DNA from 3 places in the Paenarthrobacter sp. 10N417 genome. Region 1 is predicted to be linked to each of the others. Evidence: riboswitches for the same ligand, from Rfam matches in the RefSeq annotation. Region 1 holds a riboswitch; each other region holds the start of a gene.
What was found. A riboswitch is a leader RNA that binds a small molecule or an ion and turns the genes downstream of it on or off. The one in region 1 is predicted to bind S-adenosylmethionine.
Positions count from the first base shown of each region.

Region 2: it holds a riboswitch for S-adenosylmethionine, as region 1 does, so the genes downstream of both, metX (homoserine O-acetyltransferase MetX) here and AC1DCM_RS13405 (DUF1737 domain-containing protein) in region 1, are expected to answer to the same signal.
Region 3: it holds a riboswitch for S-adenosylmethionine, as region 1 does, so the genes downstream of both, AC1DCM_RS11505 (aminotransferase class V-fold PLP-dependent enzyme) here and AC1DCM_RS13405 (DUF1737 domain-containing protein) in region 1, are expected to answer to the same signal.

Region 1 is NZ_JBFTIL010000009.1:97,664-101,870, forward strand. It holds gene AC1DCM_RS13395 (aromatic amino acid ammonia-lyase) at 1-551, opposite strand, end outside; gene AC1DCM_RS13400 (NtaA/DmoA family FMN-dependent monooxygenase) at 554-1,882, opposite strand; SAM riboswitch class IV at 2,049-2,160, shown strand; gene AC1DCM_RS13405 (DUF1737 domain-containing protein) at 2,175-2,441, shown strand; gene AC1DCM_RS13410 (rhodanese-like domain-containing protein) at 2,438-2,848, shown strand; gene AC1DCM_RS13415 (O-succinylhomoserine sulfhydrylase) at 2,849-4,057, shown strand; gene AC1DCM_RS13420 (hypothetical protein) at 4,068-4,207, shown strand, end outside.
Region 2 is NZ_JBFTIL010000011.1:87,955-92,161, forward strand. It holds gene AC1DCM_RS14865 (bifunctional o-acetylhomoserine/o-acetylserine sulfhydrylase) at 15-1,331, shown strand; SAM riboswitch class IV at 1,471-1,585, shown strand; gene metX (homoserine O-acetyltransferase MetX) at 1,600-2,721, shown strand; gene AC1DCM_RS14875 (hypothetical protein) at 2,728-3,174, opposite strand; gene AC1DCM_RS14880 (winged helix DNA-binding domain-containing protein) at 3,218-4,207, opposite strand, start outside.
Region 3 is NZ_JBFTIL010000007.1:330,308-334,514, reverse strand. It holds gene rsgA (ribosome small subunit-dependent GTPase A) at 1-611, shown strand, start outside; gene hisN (histidinol-phosphatase) at 667-1,479, shown strand; SAM riboswitch class IV at 1,662-1,775, shown strand; gene AC1DCM_RS11505 (aminotransferase class V-fold PLP-dependent enzyme) at 1,807-3,216, shown strand; gene AC1DCM_RS11500 (class I SAM-dependent methyltransferase) at 3,363-4,118, shown strand; gene AC1DCM_RS11495 (metal-dependent transcriptional regulator) at 4,128-4,207, shown strand, end outside.

The sequences.
Region 1 (4,207 bases):
TTCGCCCCGGGTACCAGGGTGCCGTCCGCATCGATCGCTTCACCTTCACCGATGGCAACAGCAGCGACGGCGGCGAGCTGGGTGAGGTCCGAGGAGCCCACTGAGCCTTCGCCCGGGATGGCGGGAAAAACTCCACGGTTGAGCAGTTCGGCATAAAACTGGGCCGTCTCGGGCCGGACACCGGAGCCGCCGCGGCTGAAACCGATGAGCCGGGTGAGGATCACTGCGCGGGCAGAGGGCCGGTCCAGATAGTCGCCCACGCCACTGTTGTGGTATCTGACTACCTGGATTTGATAGGCAAGGACCGACTTCTCCTCCACAACCGTGTCGCGTCCGGAGCCAAGGAGGGTGTTGAGGCCGTAGATTCTCTGCCCGGACGTTGAAGCGCGCTCCAGCACTTCGCGTGAGCGGCCGATCAAAGACAACGCATCTTGGTTGAGTTTCACGTGAAACGCCGGATCCAAGGCAGCTTGCGCCACGCTTTCAGGGTCCACCGGCGATGTGCCGATCAACAGGCTCTTGGGCTCGGAGGGGATTGGTTCGGAAGACATGGTCAGAAGTCCAGAAGATTCTGGCGGAAGCCGCCGTTGCCGTAACTCTTCCTCAACAGGCCACGGCGTCGCAGTTCGGGAGTGAGTTTGTCCAGCACTCCGTGCACGGTGACGGGGTCCACGAAGCCAGAGAAGAGGAAGCCGTCGCCACCCACGGCCTCGCCGGTCTCCTCAAGGTAGTCCGCGATTTCCCCTACCGTGCCAATGATCGAGTCGCCGGCACCGCCGCTGCGTGCCTGCAGGATCTGGCGCAGGGTAGAGCCCGGAGGCGCCGCCTTGGCGAAGTGCTCCAGCGTGCCTTGGTTGCTGTTGGTGCTCAATTCGGGCAACGGCGCATCGAGGTCGAACTGCTTGAAGTCGATCACGGACAGGTAGGAGATCGAGTTGAGCTGGCTGTCGATATCACGCTGGGTAAGCTCCCGGCGCTGCGCCCGCAACTCCTCGGCCTCGGCTGATGAGCCAACCACGGTGGGCTTCAGCACGAAAAGTACCTTGACGTCGTCGGGGTTCCTGCCAGCCTTGGCAGCCTCGGCACGGATGGAATCCCGGTAGGCCTTCATGCCGTCAGCGCCACGCGCCAAGGCGATCGCGACGTCGGCGTGCCCACCCGCGAACGCTTTGCCTCGAGGAGAAGCACCCGCCTGCACCAGCACAGGCTCCTCCGGCAGAGGTGCGGTGTTCAGCGGACCGCGGACCTTGAAGAAGTCGCCCTGGTGGTTAATAGGGTGCACTTTGGTGTGGTCGGCGAATCTGCCGGCCTCAACGTCCTCGAGCACCGCGTCAGGTTCCCAGCTCCGCCAAAGCCTCCGTACGACGTCGACGAATTCCTCCGCTTTCTCGTACCGAAGGTCGTGTTCAATCTGCTGATCCAGCCCGTAATTCTGTGCCGCCAGGTCACTGCCGGACGTGACGACGTTCCAGCCGAGCTGCCCCTCGGAGAAGTGCTGCAGCGTGGCCAGCAGCCGGGCGGCTGTAAAGGGCGGATAGAACGATGCGCTGACGGTCGGCACAATTCCAAGGTGCTTGGTGGCGGACAGAAGATACGGAACCAGGGCCAAGGGGTCATGCTTGGGCGCAAAGGAAGCGTGTGCCAGCGAGACCTCGGCGGTGCCGCCATAAGTATCAGGAACAGTAAGGGAATCCTCGATGATGAAAAGGTCAAGGCCGGATTGCTCGAACGCGCGCACGGCGTCTTGATACAGGGCAGGTTTCTTCCAGTCGTAGCCCAGGCTGTAGCCGGGAGTTCCCCAGCCCTGGACACCGAAACCGTGCCCCACGAACCATCCAAAATGCAGCATGGGCTTGAGTGTAGGGCTGCCTTGTCCGTTCACCGCTACCTGATTTCTTGCGAAGTTACAGGGGGTCGTACTGCGTCAATTATGCTCCCGGGACGTCACATTTAGGCTGCTACTCCAGCATGGGCCGGTTACGCAACATGACGGCCGCGTAACCGCTTGCAAGTGCGGGCCGCCGCCGCGGGATGTTACGTTTTTCTTGAGTAATGAGCACCAGCGCCAAGCCCTGACTTGCTGGTCGGCAACCCTCTCTCCGGCGGGGTGCCTCAGGTGACTACTCGGCGTATCGACACTTCGAACTGCAAGCGTGACTGAGGAGCACCAGCCAATGCCTGAACCCACTGAAGAAAAACTCTCCTACCGCCTGATTACAGGTCCGGATACCCGTGAATTCTGCGAGCGGATCACCACGGCCCTCGCCGACGGCTACGTGCTCCACGGCAGCCCGGCGGCCACGTTCAATGGCACGGATGTCATCGTGGCCCAGGCTGTCGTGCTGCCCACCGCCATCGCCAACGCAGACGCCGCCGTCGCGAATGCTGTTGACCAGTTGGAGAGCGACGACGACGAAGAAGCATTCGAGGGACACGCATGAGTTACGCAGGTGACCTGACCCCGCAGGACGCGTGGGCCAAGCTTGAAGAAGGCGCAATTCTGGTAGACGTCCGCACCGAGGCCGAGTGGGCACACATCGGCATTCCGGACACCAAAGCCACAGAGAATGATCCCCTGTTCATTCAGTGGAACCTCGCCGGCGGCATTCCCAACTCCCGCTTCCTCGAGGACCTGCAGCAGCAGGCACCCGAGGGCGAGGGCGTGGAACTCGTTTTCATCTGCCGCTCAGGCCAGCGCTCCATCTCTGCCGCCATCGCCGCGACGCAGGCCGGATTCACCGCCTACAACGTCCTCGAGGGCTTCGAAGGTGACCCGGACCGGTATGGCGAACGCACCATCAACGGCTGGAAGAACCGTGGCCTGCCGACCAACCTGGGGAACGACTAAGTGACTTTCAATCCCGATGCCGCCAGCTGGAGCCCTGACACCCAGGCAGTACGCGGTGGCCTTGACCGTACCAACTTCCAGGAGACGTCCGAACCCGTTTTCCTGAACTCCGGCTTCGTCTACGAATCCGCTGCCGCCGCCGAACGCGCCTTCACTGGCGAGGACGAACGCTTCGTTTACTCCCGCTACGGCAACCCGTCCGTGGCCACGTTCCAAGAGCGGTTGCGGTTGCTCGAAGGAACCGAGGCTTGCTTTGCGACGGCGTCCGGCATGTCCGCGGTGTTCACCGCCTTGGGTGCCCTGTTGGCTGCCGGTGATCGCGTGGTTGCCGCCCGCTCCCTGTTCGGCTCGTGCTTCGTGATCCTCAACGAGATCCTGCCGCGCTGGGGCGTAGAGACCGTGTTTGTCGATGGTCCCGACCTCGATCAGTGGCGTGCTGCCCTCTCCGAACCCACCACCGCTGTGTTCTTCGAGTCGCCGTCCAACCCGATGCAGGAAATCGTGGACATCGCCGCCGTCAGCGAGCTCGCGCATGCAGCGGGAGCGACCGTCGTCGTCGACAACGTCTTTGCCACTCCCCTGCTGCAGCGTTGCGGTGACTTGGGCGCAGACGTCATTGTTTACTCCGGCACCAAGCACATCGATGGCCAGGGGCGCGTCCTCGGCGGCGCGATCATGGGCACCAAGGAATTCATCGATGGCCCGGTCAAGCAGTTGATGCGGCACACCGGACCGTCGCTCTCCGCGTTCAACGCGTGGGTATTGACCAAGGGCCTGGAGACCATCGGGCTGCGCGTGAACCACAGTTCGGCCTCCGCTTTGAAAATCGCGGAATGGCTCGAGCAGCAACCTGCCATTAGCTGGGTCAAGTACCCCTTGTTGAAATCGCACCCGCAGTACGAGCTCGCAGCCAAGCAAATGAAGGCCGGCGGCACTGTGCTGACGTTCGAGCTGCTGCCCTCTTCCGGGCGGTCCGCCAAAGACGCCGCGTTCGCGTTGCTGGACGGTCTGCGCATCATCGACATCTCCAACAACCTGGGCGACTCCAAGTCCCTCATCACGCATCCGGCCACCACCACCCACCGGGCCATGGGGCCTGAAGGTCGCGCGGCCATTGGGTTGAGCGACGGCGTGGTCCGTTTGTCCGTGGGCCTGGAAGATGTAGACGATCTCATTCTGGATCTGGAGAAGGCCCTCAAACAGGTCTAACCTGTCTCGCATGAGCGGGAATCATCCCTATCGCCGTGCCGGAGCGGTCATCGTTGCCGGCACGGCGATCTGGTTTGCAGGTATTTCGCCGGTGTCGCGCGTCTACATCACCCCCGACGCCGCCGAACGTCTTCGTATGCTTGAGGTCGG
Region 2 (4,207 bases), on a different contig from region 1:
AAGAGGAGAATTCAATGTCCCAAGGATGGTCTTTCGAAACCCGCCAGATCCACGCAGGGCAGGAGCCTGACTCTGCCACGGGAGCGAGGTCGCTTCCGATCTACCAGACCACGTCCTTCGTTTTCCCCAGCGCAGAGAGCGCAGCCAACCGCTTTGCCTTGGCCGAGCTCGCCCCGATCTACACCCGAATCGGCAACCCGACTCAGGATGCCGTTGAGCAGCGGATCGCCAGCCTCGAAGGCGGGCTGGGCGCATTGCTCCTCAGTTCAGGACAGGCCGCGGAAACCTTCGCCATCCTGAACATTGCCGAGGCCGGTGACCATGTCGTCGCCAGCCCCAGCCTGTACGGCGGCACCTACAACCTGCTGGCACACACACTGAAGAAGTTCGGTATCTCCGTGACGTTCGTGGAAGACCCGGACAACCTGGACCAGTGGCGCGACGCCGTGCAGCCCAACACCAAGCTGTTCTTCGGCGAGGTGGTGTCCAATCCGCGCCAGGACGTGCTGGACATCGAAGGGATTTCACGCACTGCGCATGAAGCTGGCGTGCCGCTGATCGTGGATAACACGCTCTCCACCCCATACCTCATCCGTCCCATCGAATGGGGTGCGGACATTGTGGTGCACTCGGCTACCAAGTATCTGGGCGGCCACGGTGCGGCGATCGCCGGCGTGATCGTGGACTCCGGAAACTTTGATTTCGGCAAGGACCCGGAACGCTTCCCTGGATTCAATACTCCGGACCCCAGCTACAACGGACTCGTTTACGCCCGGGACCTTGGCAAGGACGGCGCGCTCGGAGCCAACCTCTCCTACATTCTCAAGGCCCGCGTGCAGTTGCTGCGCGATCTGGGTTCGGCCGTTTCCCCGTTCAACGCCTTCCTCATCGCCCAAGGGCTGGAAACCCTGAGCCTGCGCGTCGAGCGTCACGTCTCGAACGCCACCAAAGTGGCTGAATGGCTGGAAGCCCACGACGACGTCGAATCGGTTGCCTTCGCGGGTCTGCCGTCCAGCCCTTGGTACGACCGTGGCCGTAAGTACGGGCCGAAGGGTACCGGCGCAGTGGTGGCATTCAACATCAAGGGTGGCGTCGAGGCCGGCAAGCGATTCGTCGATGGCCTGGAGCTGCACTCCCATGTTGCCAACATCGGTGACGTCCGCTCGCTGGTTATCCACCCGGCGTCGACTACCCACAGCCAGCTCACGGTCGAACAGCAGCTGGTTGCGGGCGTGTATCCCGGCCTTGTCCGCCTGTCGGTGGGAATCGAGCACGTGGACGACATCATTGCTGACTTGGAGGCTGGTTTCCGGGCTGCCAAGGGCGCTTAGCGGGGCGGCCGCCCGCCGACGAAAATTCGCCGGGCGGCCCTTCTCGCTGCGTGTTCCTGAACGAAGGGACCCCAAACCGTCACACAGCTGTCACATTCTTCGCCAAAACAGCGGTATTTTTCCTAGACTCTACGTATTAGGTCATGAGTGCCAGTGACAGCCCCGGCTTGCTGGCCGGCAACCCTCCTCCGCGGTGGGGTGCCCCGGGTGAAGACCTGGCCTGTCGCACGCAAGGCGGCAGGCAAGCGCGAGGTTAGGTGTCAAAGGAATGACCATTACTGCTACAGCACCCCCAAAACCGGGCAAAGAAGACGGGACGGTCAAGTACGCCGGCGTAGGTTCGCTGGAACTTGAAGCCGGCGGTTTTCTCCCGGATGTTGTGCTGGCCTACGAAACCTGGGGGCAGCTGAACGAAGATGCGTCCAACGCCGTCCTCGTTCAGCACGCACTGACGGGCAGCACGCACGTGGCCCGCGGTGCCACCGACGAGGAAGGCTGGTGGGAGCAACTCGTTGGTCCCGGCGCGACGATCGACACCAACCGGTTCTTCGTTATCTCCATCAACATTGTGGGCGGCTGTTACGGCAGCACGGGACCATCGTCCCAGGCTCCGGACGGGCGGCCTTGGGGATCCCGCTTTCCTCTCATCACGTTGCGCGACAGCACCGTGGCTGAAGCCCGTCTCGCGGATGCATTGGGCATCAAGGCATGGCACGCAGTCCTCGGCGGTTCCATGGGCGGGGCGCGGGCACTTGAGTGGGCGGTGACCTTCCCTGAGCGTGTTCAGAGGTGCGCAGTAATTTCTGTCGGCGCCTACAGCACAGCTGAGCAAATCGCTTTCGCCCAGTCGCAGACGCTCGCCATCCGCCAGGACCCGAACTTCAACAACGGCGATTACTACGGTGGACCAACTCCCGAGGCGGGCCTTGCCCTGGCCCGACGGATAGCGCATATCACGTACCGATCAGCCCTGGAGCTTGATTTCCGCTTCGGCCGCGAAGCCCAGCACCAAGAGACGCCCCTGGCTGCTCCGGTCCTGGGGGAGCGTGGCCGCTACCAGGTGGAAAGCTACCTCGACCACCAAGGCACCAAGCTGGTGCGCCGGTTCGATGCCAACAGTTACATCGCCATCACCGAGGCACTCATGTCCCACGACATCAGCCGTGGCCGGGGCACCTTGCAGGAAGCCTTGGCCGGCGCCACTGCTGAATTCTTTGTGGCAGCCGTCGACTCGGACCGCCTCTACTTCCCGGCCCAGTCATTGGAACTGGCACAAAACCTGCCAGGCAACGTCCCCGTCCACGTGATCGAGGCCCCCATCGGGCACGACGGCTTCCTCACCGAAATCGGGCAACTGTCAGCCCAACTGCATCAGGCCTTCTTCGCGTAAGCCGGCTCAGCCGTTCATGATCTCGCCGCGCTGCTTCATGTAGTCCTCCATGGCGATCTCGCCGTTGCTGAACTTGAGGTCCAGCTCGGCCAGCTTGCGAGCACGGAAGCCTTGCTGCTCAGAGCCGCTGTTGCTGGGAAACGTAGGTGAAGAAGCGTTCGACGGCGGTCCCGCCGGCGGTTGCGCGTCGGCAGGACGGATGGTGGTGGGCTCCCCGGGATAGCCCGGGTAGTTCGGAGTGGGATACCCCTGCGCCGGATAATTCGGTGCTGGAAGATTCTGCGGGGGATAGCCGGGGCCAGGGTAGTTCTGGCCAGGATAGTTCTGACCCGGGAAGCTACGGTCTTGGAAATTACGGTCCTGAAGCCGCCGCGCCCGGGACCTGTTGTACAGGCGGATCCCCATGGGAATCAGCCACGAGCAGACGATGATCCAGAAGATCAGATTGTTCACGGTGCAGGCCTCCTAGGTCTTAACCCAGCTTAGTCCTGCGGTTTCACACCAGCTTGGTCTCCATGCCCAGGAACCTCCCGTATCGTTCCGCCTCGGCCTCCAACGCTTGTTGTTCCGCTGTTGTGAAGGGTCGATTTACTCTGACGTCGAGTTCGCAGATCCCACCGGAGAATCCGTGACGCCACCATCCGGCCAACCTGCCCTCCAGCAACACGACGTGAATGGGAGCATCGCCCTCCGGGAAATAGGGAGCCCTTCCGCCGAGGTAGTGCCTCGATTGGGAATAGCCCATCACGTACTCGTCATAACACTGGATGAGATCCACGCGGGGGAGCCGCGGCCCATCGTCAGCTGGCGGAGTCGCTGCAAAGGCTTCGACGTCTTCTGCTGGCAAGCAGAAGTCCAGGCCGTCAATCGCCACAGTCGCCAAGGCGCCCGGAAGGGACTCTTCAGCTATCTGCAAGCCAAGCCGCACATCCTTCATGGTCAGTCCGGACCAGGCGGCACAGTCCTTGATGGTGGCGGGCCCCCGGCTGGTGAAGTATCGCAGCGCCAGCTGGCCCAAAGCCCATTCTCGGTCGTCCCCGATCAAGGGCGCGTTGCCAGTGGCGGGCACACGTTCGTGGAACAAGGCGTAGGTCTGTTTGAGCGCACCCCCTGCAGAACGGACCGGGGCGCCGCTCACCAGGATTTTGCTGATCTCTGCGTGCATGAGGTGGTAAACGAGGCCTAGTCCTTTCCCGGGGAGCCCCGCCTGTTCCAGTACCCCGGCTAATTCTTCGCGTGTTTTGTGGGCTCCACCGGCCACGGCTTCGGCAAGGATGTCTCCGCTCCTGGCAGCGGCATGCTCATCAACTCCCGTCTGCCTGTACATGCCTTTGTTGCCTTGATGAAGGCGATCCGCAGACAATCCCATCAACCAGCCGAGGTCCTCACGATGCACAAAATGCCACGTTGGCCGCAGGATATGCGTCCGGAGGATCCTGCCGTCAGCCACCGCCTGCTCCACCTCATTGGCAGTGGTCCTGGGCGT
Region 3 (4,207 bases), on a different contig from region 1:
ATCCTGCGGAACTGTTGTCGAACTATCTCAGCCTCGACTTTCCCATCATCATCAGCCGTACCGCAGACGATGAAGCGTCCGGTATCGATGCCCGCTCGGACGACGGACTGTCCGCGCGGCTGGACAGCCGCGCCGTTGCCGAATTGCGGGCCCACCTTGATGGAAAAGTGACTGTCATGCTGGGCCATTCGGGCGTCGGCAAGTCCACCATGGTTAATGCCCTGACCGGAGCCGAGCGTGCTACGGGTGGTGTCAACGCCGTCACAGGGCGGGGCCGGCACACGTCGTCGTCGGCGCTGGCCTTGAAGCTGGCGGACGCACCGCCAGGTAGCTGGATCATCGATACCCCCGGTATCCGCTCCTTCGGACTCGCGCATGTGGACCCCGACCGCATCCTGCATTCCTTCCCCGATTTGGAACCGGGCACCGAAGCTTGCGACCGCGGTTGCAAGCACGATGCCAGTGCCATCAATTGCGGACTTGACGCGTGGGTGAACGAGGGACACGCCGGTCCTTCCGGGGTGGCCCGCTTGTCTTCGCTCCGGCGGCTGCTGGGCGCGGACCCGCGTTTGGAAGCGAAAGAGACCAAAGAACTGGGTACCGTCAACTAAGCATTGGTGCAAGGCGATCCCAACTGCAGGGAACGTTTCACGATAGTTTGGTGGCATGACCCAACCCGTTTCCAGCTACAACGATGACCTCCGACTGGCCCACGTGCTGGCGGATTCCGTGGATGCCCAAACCATGGACCGCTTCAAGGCCTTGGATCTGCAGGTCGAGACCAAGCCTGACCTCACGCCAGTGACGGATGCCGACAAAGCTGCGGAAGAAGCCATTCGTGGCCAATTGTCGCGCTCGCGCCCCCGTGACGCCGTCCTCGGCGAGGAGTTCGGCAGCAGCGGCCACGGCTCCCGGCGTTGGATCATCGACCCCATCGACGGCACCAAGAACTTCGTTCGGGGAGTTCCTGTATGGGCTACCCTGATCGCACTCGTGGACGAGGGTGAGCCGGTGGTCGGACTTGTCAGTGCTCCCGCGTTGGGCAAGCGTTGGTGGGCAGCAAAGGACATGGGCGCCTATATGGGTCGCTCCCTCGCGTCAGCGACCCGGCTCAAAGTGTCAAACGTTTCGCGGTTGGCAGATGCTTCAATGTCATATTCCAGCCTTTCCGGTTGGAAGGAACGCGGAAATCTGGACGAGTTCCTGGGGTTGACGGAAGACATCTGGCGCACACGCGCCTACGGCGATTTCTGGTCCTATTGCCTGGTTGCCGAGGGAGCCGTGGATATCGCCTGCGAGCCAGAGTTGAACCTTTACGACATGGCAGCACTGGTTCCGATCGTGACGGAAGCCGGCGGCCGCTTCACCTCGTTGGAAGGCGAGGATGGCCCCTTTGGCGGCAACGCCCTGGCCACCAACTCCATCCTGCACTCAGAGGTCCTCAAGCGGCTGAACCCTGCTCTGGATGACCTCCTCTGACCCAGCGGCACCAACTAGCCAACCGGCTTTGCATAGAATTTTCGACGGCGGATGCCTCCTTTTCGGGGCGTCCGCCGTTTTTTCTTCGCCCAAAGCCCGATTTCCGGACCCTTCGTAACAATGTGCTTAACAAAGCGAAGCGACTTTGGAGCAGGCCAGAGGAGTGCCCTAACCTCTTTACAGGTCACGAGTGCCAGCGCTAAACCCCGGTTTGCTGGCCGGCAACCCTCCATTCGCGGTGGGGTGCCCCGGGTGACGACCTGGCCGGTCCGGAACGGATACGGCAAGCGCGGATCCCCATAGGGGGTCCCTCTTGAGTGAGGTCCCATGAGCACTGCTACGTTCAACTCCACCGTTCTGCCGTCCCTTGTGGTCGAAGAAGCAGCGCACGAAGCCGCTGCAGGCAGGCCCCTGGCCGCCGTCACAGGCGCAGAGCTGCAAGCTCCCCTGATCCAGGGTGGCCACGTCCGCTACGCCAACCTCGACTACGGAGCATCCGCTCCAGCGCTGACAATTGTTTCTGCGTATCTCAATGAGATCCTCCCCTACTACGCCAGTGTCCACCGCGGCGCGGGCTACGCTTCCCAGATCAGCACCTCGGTCTACGAGAACTCCCGCGACATCGTCCGCGAATTCGTCGGCGGTCGTCCCGACGATTCCGTCATTTTCACCCGGAACACCACGGACTCGCTGAACCTGTTGGCAGGCTGCCTCCCGCAACTGGACGGAAAGCCAACGGGCGAGGTCCTTTACCTGGACATCGAGCACCATGCCAATCTCCTTCCCTGGCAGGGCGTCCCTCACCGCAGTGTCGTAGCTGCTTCGACACTGACAGCTACCCTCGCCAAGCTTCGCGAGGAACTCAGCCAGGGCGGCGTGTCGTTGCTGGCGGTCACCGGGGCCTCGAATGTGACCGGTGAAATCCTGCCGATCGCCGAACTCGCAGCACTTGCCCACGAATACGGCGCCCGGATTGTGGTGGACGCCGCGCAGCTTGCCCCCCACCGCCGCATCAACATCACCGCAGCAGACGTGGACTACATCGTGTTCTCCGGGCATAAGCTCTACGCTCCGTTCGGCGCCGGTGTTGTTGTGGGCCGTCCTGACTGGCTCGACGCCGGTACTCCGCACCTTGCCGGTGGTGGCGCCGTTCGCGAAGCCCGCCTGGACTCGGTCAGCTGGGCTTCAGGTCCCGCCCGCCACGAGGGCGGCTCCCCCAACGTCCTCGGCGCGGCAACATTGGCCCGCGCGACGCAGGTGCTGGCCGGGCTGGACCAAGAGGCATGGCATGCCCATGAAGCTGCCATCCGCTCCTACCTCGTACAGGGACTTGAAGCAATCGAAGGCGTGACCGTCCACCGGATCTTCAGCGACTCCGAAGACACTATCGGCGTGGTCAATTTCTCCGTGGAAGGATTCGACGCCGGACTGGTGGCCGCCTACCTCGCCGCCGAACATGGTGTAGGACTTCGTGACGGCCGCTTCTGCGCCCATCCCCTGCTCAAGCGGCTCGGACTCCCTTCGGGCTCGCTCCGAGCCAGTTTCGGAGTGGGTTCCCGATTGGAGGATGCCACACGACTCCTGGCTGGTATCGAAGAACTCAAGCGCACCGGGCTCGGCTGGGACTATGTAGTAGACGAAGGCCGCTGGGTACCGGCCAACGACCACCGCAGCTACCCAGAATGGGCACCAAACACCCCGGGCACCGCAGGGGCTGCGCCCTGCACGATTGACTAAAACGCACGTACTGTGCGGTAAATTCGTAGGGTAACTGGCGTTCGCGGTAAAGGAGTCTGTGCGTGGCCGTGCCTTCCGGCAGTGTTTCCGGCGTTGTTTCCGGCGGAAGTGTTTCCGGCCGCGTTGGCAGGCCGGGTGGTCCCAAGCTGCATGCCACGCGCCGCCGCGAGCTGGGCCAGAGCTTCCAGGACGGCGGCGAACACTACGATCGCGTTCGGCCCGGCTATCCCACAGACTCAATGGATTGGCTTCTCCCTCCTGGAGCGAAGTCCGCCGCGGATATTGGTGCAGGCACGGGAAAATTTACGGCACTGCTCGTGGACCGCGGCCTGCAGGTGGCCGCCGTCGATCCTTCCACAGACATGCTGGAGCAACTTCGAAAGTCCTGTCCCGGCGTTGAGGCGTTGGAGGGAACGGCCGAGGCAACAGGGCTGGCGGACTCAGCATTCGACGTCGTCAGCGTTGCCCAGGCATGGCATTGGTGTGACCCGCTGAAAGCCAGCACGGAAATCGACCGGATCCTGCGGCCCCACGGAGTACTCGGCCTGATATGGAACCAACTGGACACCTCCGTGCCCTGGGTTCACCGGTTGTCACGCATCATGCACGCCGGGGATGTGCACAAGCCCGGCTTCCGGCCAGTTATCGGACCGGAGTTTATGGACTTGACGAGCCATCTCACCAGCTGGGAGGACGCCGTGTCACCGGAGGACATCCTGGAGCTCACGAAATCGCGCAGCTACTACCTCCGCGCAAATGAAGCCACCCGCTTAAAGGTCATGGGCAACCTGGAGTGGTACCTCTTCGATCATCTGGGCCATGTCCCCGGCCAGCTCCTGGGATTGCCATATCTGACCACTACCTGGCGGGCCCGCAAGATCGACGGCGCCCCGCCACGGTAGGCTTGGTGTGTGAAGACCAGTACGCCCTCCTCCTCGATCGAGGACTACGTCAAGGTCATCTACTCCTATACGGAGTGGCAGGACAAACC